DNA from 4 places in the Kluyvera huaxiensis genome. Region 1 is predicted to be linked to each of the others. Evidence: predicted binding sites of a transcription regulator. Region 1 holds the regulator's gene; each other region holds the start of a gene.
What was found. The regulator PurR, encoded in region 1, represses purine synthesis genes. The targets are predictions, from matches to a motif close to CANGCAAACGTTTGCNTG.

Region 1 (3,295 bases):
GCACAAAGCGCAGCACCAGCAGTGTGGTGCCATCGCGTACCCACAGCATCCCCAGACAACCAATGGCGAAAATGGTTAAACCCGCCAACAGAATAGGTTTACGGCCATAGCGGTCAGACAGTGGCCCCCACAGCAGTTGCGCTATCGCGAAACCCGCGAGGAACAGACTCAGGCTGGCACTCACTGCGGATGCCGGCGTTTGCAGGTCTTCCTGAATGGCCGCGAAGGCTGGCAGGTACATATCGGTCGCCAAAAAGCCCAGCACGCTGAGTCCCGCGAGCCAGACTAAAAATCCTTTCCCAGGTTGCATAAATCGCCCTTTTTATCGTTAGTAAATAGTCCGGCAGAGTGTAGAGAGTGCAATAGCGGTTGTGAAACGCTAATATTTGAGTCATGGGTTCAAATTTTTTGCAGGCAAAAAATGTGGTCTGAATATTCTCTGGAAGTGGTTGATGCGGTAGCCCGTAATGGTAGTTTTAGCGCGGCAGCGCAGGAGCTGCACCGGGTGCCTTCAGCGGTTAGCTATACGGTGCGTCAGCTTGAAGAGTGGCTGGCGGTCCCGCTGTTTGAACGACGCCATCGGGATGTTGAATTAACGCCCGCGGGAGCATGGTTTTTAAAGGAAGGGCGCTCTGTCATCAAAAAAATGCAGATCACGCGCCAGCAATGCCAGCAGATTGCTAACGGCTGGCGCGGGCAGTTAGCCATTGCCGTCGATAATATCGTTAAACCGGAACGTACCCGCCAGCTGATTGTCGATTTTTACCGTCATTTTAACGATGTTGAACTGATTGTTTTTCAGGAAGTGTTCAACGGCGTGTGGGACGCCCTGGCTGATGGACGCGTGGAATTAGCGATTGGCGCCACCCAGGCCATTCCGGTCGGTGGGCGCTTTGCTTTTCGCGATATGGGCATGCTGAACTGGCACTGCGTGGTGGCGAGCTCCCATCCTCTGGCGAAGATGGAAGGCCCGCTTAGCGATGAAGTGTTGCGCAACTGGCCATCGCTGGTGCGCGAAGATACCTCGCGTTCATTACCCAAACGTACGACCTGGCTGCTGGATAACCAAAAGAGGGTGGTAGTACCGGACTGGGAATCCTCGGAAACCTGCATTTCAGCAGGGCTGTGTGCCGCAATGGTCCCCGGACATCGGGCGCAGCCGTGGCTGGATAGCGGGGAGTGGGTGGCGTTGACGCTGGAAAATCCCTTCCCGGATGCGGCTTGCTGTGTGACCTGGCAGCAAAGCGAAGCTTCGCCAGCATTAAATTGGCTGCTGGAGTATCTGGGGGACAGTGAGACGTTAAACGAGGAGTGGTTGCGGACGCCCGTGTAAGGCGTCCGTTGGAAAATTAACGGCGGTAGTCGCGGTACGGGCCGTCGGCCACGGAGCGACGCTCGATAAGGCGTGGATGCACCTCAATCGACTGCGACTCTTCGCGCTTGCTGACGATACGGTCCATCAGCATATTGAAGGCCGTTTCACCGAGCGAATCTTTTGGCTGGTGAATGGTGGTCAGCGCCGGCGTAAAGAAGCGGGAGTTGCGCACGTTATCGTAACCGATGAGTGAAATATCCTGCGGCACGCGCAGCCCCATCTCATCGGCGGCGCAGAGCGCACCCATCGCCATCACATCACCGCCGCAGAAGATGGCGGTAGGGCGCGGGTGCTGAGACAGAATCTGCTGCATCGCGCGATAGCCTGACTCGGGCTCAAAGTCGCCCTGAACAATCCAGCTAGCCGGGACGTTGATCAGCGCTTCTTCCATTGCCTTCATGAAGCCCGCCAGACGACCTGCGCCGGTGTTACGCTCCAGTGGGCCAGGGATCACGCCAATATCGCGATGGCCGCGCTCGATGAGGTAACGACCAGCCATATAGCCGCCTTCAAAGGCGTTATCGATAACCGAATCGGTAAAATCAGCTTTAGCTTCACCCCAGTCCATCACCACCATAGGAATGTGACGATACTCTTCGAGCATAGTCAGCAGGGGTTCTGGATACTCAGAGCACATGACCAGCAGGCCATCGACGCGTTTTTGCGCCATCATCGACAGATAAGCGCGCTGCTTTTCTAGATTGTTCCACGCGTTGCCGAGAATCAGGGTATAGCCTTTCTCAAAGCAGTTTTTCTCAACGGCTTCGATAATTTCGGCAAAGTAGGCGGCCTCGCTGCTGGTGGCCAGCAAACCAATCGATTTGGTGTGATTGACCTTCAAGCTACGGGCAACGGCGCTCGGTGAGTAATGCAGCTCTTTGATAGCCGCCCACACGGCTTCGCGCGTATCTTCAGCGACAAAACGCGTTTTGTTAATTACATGTGATACGGTTGTAGTGGAAACGTTTGCGCGCTTCGCTACATCTTTAATTGTTGCCATTCCATCTCACTCCAGACCCTGGCCTGCCCCTGATAAAATCGAAAGGAAAACGTTTGCCTTCACACACCCTGGCACAATCTTAGTGATTGTGATTCGCCGGGAAACGATACAGGACGACAGGAGGGGGTCAATGGCCGGTACGCTCATAAATAAGCGTCGAATTTTGACTTATCCTGGCGCAAAGTGGAAGAGCAAAAACAAACATCCTGCTAAATCTGTGAAGATTTTTACGATTAACTGTGCAAAAATGATTAAACGCAGTTTTACTGTGGTAATCAAAAGGAGAAAAATTGATGAGTACCGATCTTAAACTGTCTCTCTGTACGACCGTTATTGCGCTGGCTCTGATCGTCGCTGCAGGTTTTACCGCTATTTTGCATTAATTCCCCAGTGAGGGGGCATCCGCTCCCTCACGACTGATTGTTACTCATTTCGCAATAATCTTTTGCAGTTTTGTACACTTCTGTTTTTCTGTGATTGATGTCATGCTTTTGCACTATGTTGCCAGGCCGCGTCCAGACTGCGGCTAAACGGAGTCATTGCATGAAAATTAACTTTCCCTTACTAGCGTTAGCTATCGGGGCATTTGGTATTGGTACCACAGAGTTCTCACCGATGGGGCTGCTGCCCGTTATTGCGAAAGGCGTTGACGTCTCCATACCGGCGGCCGGAATGCTGATCAGCGCCTATGCGGTAGGGGTTATGGTCGGTGCGCCGCTGATGACGCTGCTGTTGTCCCATCGCGGCCGTCGTAACGCTCTGATCTTCCTGATGGCCATTTTTACGCTGGGCAACGTGCTGTCGGCTATTTCGCCGGACTATACCACCCTGATGCTGTCGCGCATTATTACCAGTCTCAACCACGGAGCGTTCTTCGGTCTGGGATCGGTTGTAGCGGCAAGCGTAGTGCCAAAACACAA
Region 2 (3,295 bases), on a different contig from region 1:
ACGCCCTGCGCGTAGACGGTGGCGCGGTAGCCAACAACTTCCTGATGCAGTTCCAGTCCGATATCCTCGGTACCCGCGTAGAGCGTCCGGAAGTGCGTGAAGTCACAGCACTCGGCGCGGCCTACCTTGCCGGTCTGGCGGTTGGTTTCTGGCAGAACCTCGACGAACTACAGGAAAAAGCGGTAATTGAGCGCGAGTTCCGTCCGGGGATTGAAACCACCGAGCGTAACTTCCGCTACAGCGGCTGGAAGAAAGCGGTGAAACGCGCATTAGCGTGGGAAGATCACGAAGAGTAAACCGTTTTGCCTGATGGCGACGTATAAACGTCTTATCCAGCCTACAATACCGATTCGTAGGTCGGATAAGCGAAGCGCCATCCGACACACCATCTCCGTAGGGCTGGCAAGCGAAGCGCCCCCGCCAACGGTAAAATAAAGCCGGAGCTATGCTCCGGCTTTTTTATCAGCCAAACATCGGCAGCATCAGGAACAACTTAATCACCAGCGCGTTGACGATATCAATAAAGAACGCCCCCACCATCGGCACCACCAGGAAAGCGGTATGCGATGGGCCGAAACGCTCGGTAATCGCCTGCATGTTGGCAATTGCCGTCGGCGTTGCGCCAAGGCCAAAACCGCAGTGACCCGCCGCCAGCACCGCCGCATCGTAATTTTTGCCCATCAGTCGATAGGTTACGAAAACGGCATACAGCGCCATTGCCAGCGTCTGCACCGCCAGAATAACCAGCATTGGCAGCGCCAAATCCGCCAGTTCCCAGAGTTTCAGGCTCATCAGCGCCATCGCCAGAAACAGCGACAGACTCACGTTACCCAACACCGATACCGCACGTTCAAAGACACGATAAAAGCCCACCATCGCCAGACCGTTGCTGAGGATAACCCCAACAAACAGCACGCAAACGAACGTCGGCAGTTCCAGCGCGCTTCCGGCCAACAGTTGCGCAATCACCCTCCCTAACGTCAGACAGATAGCGATAAGCGCGATGGTTTCAATCAGCACCAGCGAAGTAATCACTCGCCCAACGTCCGGTTTTTCAAACGCCGTAGGGACTTCCTGGTCATCCGGGGTACCGTTCGGGGACGATGAGTGTTTTACCAGGTAACGCGCAACAGGACCGCCAATCAACCCACCAAGAACCAGACCAAACGTGGCGCAGGCCATCGCCACTTCGGTGGCATTGCTAAAGCCGTAGCGCTCAATGAACAGCTTACTCCACGCGGCACCAGTACCGTGCCCGCCCGACAGCGTAATGGAGCCAGCCAACAGACCCATTAGCGGATCCAACCCCAGCAACCTGGCCATTCCAATACCGAGCGTGTTTTGCAACAACAGCAACCCTACGACGACAATCAGGAAGGTGCCGACCACTTTCCCGCCCGCGCGCAGGCTCGCAATATTGGCGTTAAGACCGATAGTGGCGAAGAACGCCAGCATCAACGGGTCTTTCAGCCCCATATCAAAGTCAATTTCCCAGCCCATGCTTTTCTTGAGCACCAGCAGCGCCAGGGCTACCAGCAGGCCGCCCGCAACGGGTTCAGGGATAGTGTATTTCTTCAGGAAGGGAACGCTCTGGACCAGCTTTCGTCCGAGCAGCAACACCAGCGTTGCGGCAACGAGCGTCGATAGGGTATCGAGATGAAACATAAATGCAGCTCCTTACTAAACGCATGATCCATTCATACGCGACAAATTTCCGATGTCGTGATGGCCTCATCATGAGGCTTCGGCCGAAAGTGTAAGCAAGAACGGTAGGAAAATGATAGAAAAAGGTTTTTTCCTCATTAATTTTGTTAACTCCTCCCATTAAATACACGCAGGTTATACGGGTATTTTCCGCAATAATTTCCCCCCAATGAAAGCAACCGATTGCTTTTACCGGCCAGTCCGCTAAAATCGCCACTTTTCCATCACGGGATTGCCAGAAGAGATGTCCTCTAACACCCTCGATCAAGCCGATGCGCAACCGGTTGCGCAGAAGCAGAACAGCGAACTAATTTACCGTCTGGAAGACCGTCCGCCGCTTCCACAAACGCTTTTCGCCGCACTCCAGCACCTGCTGGCGATGTTTGTTGCGGTGATCACCCCCGCGCTGCTGATTTGTCAGGCGCTGGGTCTGCCAGCCGAAGATACCCAACACATTATCAGCATGTCGCTATTCGCCTCCGGTGTGGCATCTATTATTCAGATTAAAGCCTGGGGCCCGGTAGGCTCGGGTCTACTGTCTATCCAGGGTACCAGCTTCAACTTTGTCGCTCCGCTGATCATGGGCGGCACCGCGCTGAAAACCGGCGGCGCTGACGTGCCAACGATGATGGCGGCGCTGTTTGGTACGCTGATGCTGGCAAGCTGCACCGAAATGGTGTTATCCCGTGTTCTGCACCTGGCACGCCGCGTGATCACCCCGCTGGTCTCAGGCGTGGTAGTGATGATTATCGGTCTGTCGCTGATTCAGGTCGGCCTGACGTCTATCGGCGGCGGCTACGCGGCAATAGCAAACAACACCTTTGGTGCCCCTAAAAATCTGCTGCTGGCGGGCATTGTGCTGGCCATCATTATTCTGCTTAACCGTCAGCGTAACCCTTATCTGCGTATTGCCTCGCTGGTGATTGCCATGGCGGCGGGCTACCTGACAGCCTGGGCTCTCGGCATGCTGCCGGAAAATACCGCGCCAACCAATAGCAGCCTGATGATGGTCCCGACACCGCTGTACTACGGGTTAGGTATCGACTGGAACCTGCTGCTGCCGCTGATGCTGGTGTTCATGATCACCTCGCTGGAAACCATCGGCGATATCACCGCGACCTCCGACGTCTCCGAGCAGCCGGTTTCTGGCCCGCTGTACATGAAACGCCTGAAAGGCGGCGTGCTGGCTAACGGCCTGAACTCCTGTGTTTCTGCGGTATTCAATACCTTCCCGAATTCATGCTTTGGGCAGAACAACGGTGTGATTCAGTTGACCGGCGTCGCCAGCCGCTACGTTGGTTTTGTGGTGGCGCTGATGCTTATCGTGCTGGGCCTGTTCCCGGCGGTGAGCGGTTTTGTGCAGCATATTCCAGAGCCGGTACTCGGCGGCGCCACGCTGGTGATGTTCGGCACCATCGCCGCATCCGGCGTACGCATCGTCTCCCGTGAGCCGCTGAATCGCCGCGCGATCCTGATTATTGCGCTGTCACTGGCCGTCGGCCTTGGCGTTTCTCAGCAGCCGCAAATCCTCCAGTTCGCCCCGGACTGGCTGAAAAACCTGCTCTCTTCCGGCATTGCTGCAGGTGGGATC
Region 3 (3,295 bases), on a different contig from region 1:
TGCTCCAGCCTGCGCCGTTTGTGTTTACGGTTGCTGGAACTAATGGCAAAGGCACCACCTGCCGTACGTTGGAAACGATTCTGATGGCGGCAGGCTATACGGTAGGCGTTTATAGCTCTCCGCACCTGGTACGCTACACCGAGCGCGTGCGCATTCAGGGCGCGGAGCTTGCGGAAAGCGACCATACAGCTTCCTTTGCGGCGATTGAAACGGCGCGGGGTGAAATCTCGCTGACCTATTTTGAATACGGCACCCTCTCCGCGCTATGGCTGTTTAAGCAGGCTAAGGTCGATGTGGTTATCCTCGAAGTAGGTTTAGGCGGTCGTCTGGATGCCACCAATATTGTGGATGCCAATGTTGCCGTAGTGACCAGCATCGCGCTGGATCATACCGACTGGTTAGGGCCGGATCGCGAAAGTATCGGTCGTGAGAAAGCGGGCGTGTTTCGCGCTGGCCGTCCGGCTGTCGTCGGTGAGCCAGATATGCCGCATACCATTGCTGATGTGGCACGCGAGAAAGGTGCACTGCTGCGCCAGCGTGACGTTGATTGGCGTTACACGATTGAGGCCGACAGCTGGAGCTTTAGCGACGCACAGGGCGAGATGCGGAATCTGCCGCTGCCGAACGTGCCGCAGCCTAACGCCGCCACGGCGCTGGCAGCGCTGCGTGCCAGTGGGCTTGTAGTGAGTGAAGATGCCATTCGTGACGGCATTGCTAACGCGATTTTGCCCGGCCGTTTCCAGACAATTCAAACTGAGCCGCGCGTCATTTTAGACGTTGCGCATAACCCGCATGCGGCGGCCTACCTTGCCGGACGTCTCAAATCACTGCCGAAAAATGGGCGAGTGCGGGCGGTTATTGGTATGCTGCATGATAAGGATATTGCCGGTACGCTGGCATGTCTGGAAGAGGTCGTTGACGACTGGTATTGCGCACCGCTGGAAGGGCCTCGAGGGGCGACAGCGGAACAGCTGCGTGAACATCTGCGCGCAGGTACCGTCTTCGCTAGCGTGGCACAGGCATGGAGTGCCGCAATGGCCGACGCGACGCCGGAGGATACGGTGCTGGTGTGTGGTTCGTTCCACACGGTAGCGCATGTGATGGAAGAGTTGGACGCGGGGATAGCTGGTGGCAAGTAAGTTTCAAAACCGTCTTGTCGGGACGATAGTATTAGTTGCCCTGGGCGTTATCGTGCTGCCAGGGCTTCTTGACGGGCAAAAAAAACATTATCAGGATGAGTTCGCGGCTATTCCGCTGGTGCCAAAACCAGGCGATCGCGACGAGCCCGATATGTTGCCAACCGCCACGCAGGCGCTGCCAGCGCAGCCACCTGAAGGCGCGGCAGAAGAAGTCAGGGCAGGGGATGCTGCGGCACCGTCGCTGGATTCCAGCCGCCTTGCGGTCAACGGCAACGGCGATCTGGAACAGATCCCGCCGACGGCTGAACCGCCAAAACCGAAGCCGGTTGAAAAGCCTAAGCCTAAACCACAGCCGGTAACAGAACAGGTTGCCGTCACGCCACCGCCAAAAGCCGCGCCGGAAGAGCAGCCAGCGCCGGTGGGGAAAGCCTACGTGGTGCAGTTGGGGGCACTGAAGAACGCCGATAAGGTGAATGAAATTGTCGCCAGCCTGCGCGGTGCGGGTTATCGCGCTTACACGTCGCCTTCTACGCCGGTTCAGGGTAAAATTACGCGTATTCTTGTTGGCCCGGAAGCCTCAAAAGATAAGCTGAAAGGTTCGCTTGGCGAACTGAAACAGCTGTCGGGATTAAGCGGTGTTGTGATGGGATATACCCCGAACTAACGCAGCTTTACCCTGCACCCAAACCCTTCCCACCGCGGGATGAGGGGCATTTTTTTGCCCGTGGGTGTGGGCCCGAAACCGTGGCGTTGAATATTTTTTCAGCGCCATTTTTTATTTACGCCAGGGAAGGAAATCCCTACGCAAACGTTTTCTTTTTCTGTTAGAATGCGCCCGAACTGGATGACAGGGCGTAAAATCGTGGGACATTTATGGTCTGGATTGATTATGCCATTATCGCGGTACTGGGCTTTTCTTGCTTAGTGAGTCTTATCCGCGGCTTTGTTCGTGAAGCATTATCGTTGGTAACCTGGGGCTGTGCCTTCTATGTTGCCAGCCATTACTACACGGAACTGTCTGTCTGGTTTACGGGCTTTGAAGATGAACGGGTTCGAAACGGGATTGCGATTGCAGCGCTGTTTATCGTAACGCTCATCGTTGGTGCTATCGTGAACTATGTGATAGGCCAACTGGTGGAAAAAACCGGTCTGTCGGGTACAGATAGGGTGTTGGGGATCTGCTTTGGCGCTTTACGTGGGGTGCTGATTATCGCCGCCATCCTGTTCTTCCTTGATACCTTTACCGGGATGGCGAAGAGCGATGACTGGCTGCACTCGCAGTTTATTCCCTATTTTTCACCGGTTATCAGATGGTTTTTCGAATACCTCCAAAGCTCGTCAAGTTTCTTGCCCAAAGTATAAACTTTGGGTCGTTGCTTAACGAGGAAAAGACGTATGTGCGGTATTGTCGGTATCGCCGGTGTCATGCCGGTTAACCAGTCGATTTATGATGCGCTAACGGTGCTGCAGCACCGTGGACAGGATGCCGCTGGCATCATCACCATTGATGCCAACAACTGCTTCCGGTTGCGTAAGGCAAACGGCCTGGTCAGCGATGTCTTTGAAGCCCGCCACATGCAGCGTATGCAGGGCAATATGGGTATTGGCCATGTGCGCTACCCAACGGCGGGCAGCTCCAGCGCTTCTGAAGCTCAGCCTTTCTACGTTAACTCGCCATACGGTATTACGCTTGCGCACAACGGCAACCTGACCAACGCGCATGAGTTACGTCAGAAGCTGTTTGAAGAGAAACGCCGCCACATCAACACCACTTCTGATTCTGAAATCCTGCTCAATATTTTTGCCAGCGAGCTGGATAACTTCCGCCATTACCCGCTGGAAGCCGACAATATCTTTGCCGCCATTGCCGCGACGAATCGTCAGATTCGTGGTGCCTATGCGTGCGTCGCGATGATTATCGGTCACGGCATGGTTGCTTTCCGCGACCCTAACGGCATCCGTCCGCTGGTGCTGGGCAAACGTGATATTGGCGACGGTCGTACCGAGTATATGGTGGCTTCCGAAAGCGTGGCGCTGGATACGCTGGGCTTTGAATTCCTGCGCGATGTGGCGCCGGGCGAAGCGGTCTACATCACTGAGAAAGGGCAGCTGTTTACCCGTCAATGTGCTGACAACCCGGTGAGCAACCCATGCCT
Region 4 (3,295 bases), on a different contig from region 1:
CAGCACACCCTGACGTTCCAGCTCCAGCGCGCAGTTCAGTGCGGTCTGGCCGCCCATGGTTGGCAGCACGGCGTCTGGACGTTCTTTCTCAATAATTTTGCGTACCACTTCCCAGTGAATCGGCTCGATATAGGTCGCATCGGCCATTTCCGGGTCGGTCATGATGGTCGCTGGGTTGGAGTTCACCAGGATGACGCGGTAGCCCTCTTCACGCAGCGCTTTACACGCCTGGGCACCGGAGTAGTCAAACTCACACGCCTGACCGATAACAATCGGGCCCGCGCCCAGAATCAGGATACTTTTTATGTCTGTACGTTTTGGCATGGCTCTATAACTCCTGATTATTTCGCGGACTGACGGTATTGCTCAATTAACTCGATAAAGTGGTCGAACAGCGGCGCAGCGTCGTGCGGACCCGGGCTCGCTTCAGGGTGGCCCTGGAAGCTGAATGCCGGTTTATCGGTGCGATGAATCCCCTGCAGGGTGCCATCGAACAGCGATTTGTGGGTCACGCGCAGGTTAGCAGGCAGCGTGGCTTCATCTACCGCAAAACCGTGGTTCTGCGCGGTAATCATCACCACGTTGTTATCGATATCTTTCACCGGGTGGTTGCCACCGTGGTGACCGAACTTCATCTTGATGGTTTTCGCACCGCTGGCCAGCGCTAGCAGCTGATGGCCCAGGCAGATACCAAACACCGGAACCTCGGTCTGGAGGAATTTTTCAATCGCTTCAATTGCGTAGTCACACGGAGCCGGGTCGCCGGGGCCGTTTGACAGGAAGATACCGTCTGGATTCATCTTCAGGACGTCTTCGGCAGAGGTTTTCGCCGGAACCACCGTCAGGCGGCAGCCACGGTCCACCAGCATGCGCAGAATGTTACGTTTCGCGCCAAAATCGTAGGCAACGACGTGGAACGGCAGCTCTTCTTCGGACTTCGCTTCCGGCAGTTCGCCTTCCAGCGTCCAGCTACCCTGGGTCCAGCCGTAGGTTTCAGCCGTGGTCACTTCTTTTGCCAGGTCCATCCCGTTCAGGCCCGGGAAGGCTTTGGCTTTTTCCAGCGCCAGCTGCGCATCGAGGTTATCACCGGCGATGATGCAGCCGTTCTGAGCGCCTTTCTCGCGCAGTAAACGGGTCAGCTTACGAGTATCGATATCGGCAATCGCCACGATGTTATGGCGTTTCAGGTAAGAAGAGAGGTCTTCGGTATTGCGGTAGTTGCTGGCAATCAGCGGCAGGTCACGAATAACCAGACCCTGAGCGTGAACCTGGGAGGACTCTTCATCAGCGGCGTTGGTGCCGACATTACCAATATGGGGATAAGTAAGAGTGACGATTTGGCGAGAATAGGAAGGATCAGTGAGGATTTCTTGATAACCGGTCATTGAAGTATTGAAAACGACTTCCCCAACCGCCGAACCCGTTGCCCCGATGGCCCGACCGTAAAACTGGGTTCCGTCTTCCAGAACCAATAGCGCTGACTTAATCAAAACACCCTCCAGAGAATATTTACTCGCTTTATTTGCATATTAATGCATAACAATGGCACAAATCAATGCAAATCTGCTTACCGACGTATTTCTGGCAAACGGCGGCATTCTAGAGACAGCCTAGGCAAAAGTCTACCTTAAAGGACAATTTTTATCATTATTTTGTGGCACTGGATAAATCAGCCGCCAAAAGAGGTCAAAAAGATCAGATAAGTCGTTGTGGAAAACGCTTGCGGACCAGGAAGAGTGTTAAATCGCATCAGGCAGAGTGAAAAAGTAGACCAGATGGTCAAAATTTACATTTAACCAACACATTATGGCAAGAAAACATATAAAAATAGCCAGTTTAGGCTTAATATTAAAAAATACAGATAAAATAAAGGGCGATAAAATATCGCCCTGCGTAATCAAGTAGTTATGATTACAACAACCACATCACGATGGGTAATAAACTCTTATAGATCATTCAAATTCAATACATCACGCATGTCAAAAAGACCATTTGATTTTGATTTAAGCCACAATGCCGATCTGACCGCGCCATTAGCAAACGTCATACGACTGGAAGCCTTGTGCGTAATCTCCACGCGCTCGCCAATATCAGCAAACATCGCAGTGTGTTCGCCCACAATGTCACCTGCACGAACGGTGGCAAAGCCAATGGTGCCCGGCACGCGTTCGCCGGTATAACCTTCGCGAGAATAGACCGCGCAATCTTTCAAATCTTTATCCAGCGCCCCGGCAATCGCCTCACCCATCGCCAGCGCGGTGCCTGAAGGCGCGTCCACTTTATGACGGTGGTGCGCTTCAATAATTTCAATATCGGTGTAGTCACCCATCACCTTCGCCGCTTTCTCCAGCAGCTTCAGCATCACGTTTACGCCGACGCTGAAGTTGGCCGCGAACACGATGGCAATCTGCTGCGACGCATCACGAATGGCCTGCTTTCCCGCATCATCGAAACCGGTGGTGCCGATGACCATGCCTTTACCGTGCTGACGGCAAAACGCCAGGTGCGTTAGCGTGCCTTCCGGGCGGGTAAAATCAATAAACACGTCAAAATCATCTTTTACCGCGTCGAGGCTGCTCTGAACGGTGACGCCTGATTTCCCAGCGCCCGCCAATTCACCGGCATCGCTGCCCAGTAAAGAGGAACCTTCGCGTTCCAGCGCAGCGCCCAGTTGAACGCCTTCCATCGCCATCGTGGCCTGAATTAACTGCCGTCCCATGCGGCCGCCAGCGCCCGCAATGGCAACGCGGATTTGTGCATCATGCATAGCTATTCTCTTTTGTTAATTTTGCGTAAATCGTTTTCAGAGTAACTAGCCCGCAGCAGGGTCGCCAGCCGAAAACGTCCATAATTAGAATTTAATGATAAACAGAGAGGAATATCAGTAAAAGACATGATTCATCCCGCAGGATGAATCATTGCCGCAGTGAGGGAAAGAAGTCAAACTTGCTCGCAATGACGCGGAGTGGTGGGAAAACAACCAGAAAAGCTCAGGCTGCCAGCCAATCAACGTAGCCCTATTGCAGATAAGGATTTCAGGGCAGCAACGAATAGCGAACGATCATTTCTCCCTTCTTGAGCTTCAACTGGGTTATCGTCACGTCGCCAATCTCAGATAAACAGGCGACGTGTGTCCCACCGCAGGGATAGGCCGGCAGCTCACCAAACGCCACCAGCCGCAGACCGCCTTCGAAAGCCATTCGACGCGGAAGAGCTTCTACCTGCCAGGCGCTAATAATCGCCAGTAAGGCCTCCGCTTCTGGCAGCACCGCCGATTCACCCGCCGCAAAGGTAA

Region 2: the regulator PurR is predicted to act here: its motif matches at 1,877-1,894, upstream of ABOC97_RS06845 (nucleobase:cation symporter-2 family protein).
Region 3: the regulator PurR is predicted to act here: its motif matches at 1,941-1,958, upstream of cvpA (colicin V production protein).
Region 4: the regulator PurR is predicted to act here: its motif matches at 1,582-1,599, upstream of carA (glutamine-hydrolyzing carbamoyl-phosphate synthase small subunit).

What each region holds. Positions count from the first base shown of each region.
Region 1 covers NZ_JBEFLV010000001.1:71,704-74,998, forward strand. The annotation lists gene punC (purine nucleoside transporter PunC) at 1-310, opposite strand, end outside; gene punR (DNA-binding transcriptional activator PunR) at 422-1,333, shown strand; gene purR (HTH-type transcriptional repressor PurR) at 1,350-2,375, opposite strand; gene cydH (cytochrome bd-I oxidase subunit CydH) at 2,669-2,758, shown strand; gene ABOC97_RS00410 (MFS transporter) at 2,919-3,295, shown strand, end outside.
Region 2 covers NZ_JBEFLV010000005.1:6,893-10,187, reverse strand. The annotation lists gene glpK (glycerol kinase GlpK) at 1-296, shown strand, start outside; gene gltS (sodium/glutamate symporter) at 463-1,665, opposite strand; gene ABOC97_RS06845 (nucleobase:cation symporter-2 family protein) at 1,949-3,295, shown strand, end outside.
Region 3 covers NZ_JBEFLV010000002.1:228,045-231,339, forward strand. The annotation lists gene folC (bifunctional tetrahydrofolate synthase/dihydrofolate synthase) at 1-1,139, shown strand, start outside; gene dedD (cell division protein DedD) at 1,129-1,803, shown strand; gene cvpA (colicin V production protein) at 2,013-2,501, shown strand; gene purF (amidophosphoribosyltransferase) at 2,535-3,295, shown strand, end outside.
Region 4 covers NZ_JBEFLV010000007.1:193,206-196,500, forward strand. The annotation lists gene carB (carbamoyl-phosphate synthase large subunit) at 1-324, opposite strand, end outside; gene carA (glutamine-hydrolyzing carbamoyl-phosphate synthase small subunit) at 342-1,490, opposite strand; gene dapB (4-hydroxy-tetrahydrodipicolinate reductase) at 1,946-2,767, opposite strand; gene ABOC97_RS09870 (alanyl-tRNA editing protein) at 3,036-3,295, opposite strand, start outside.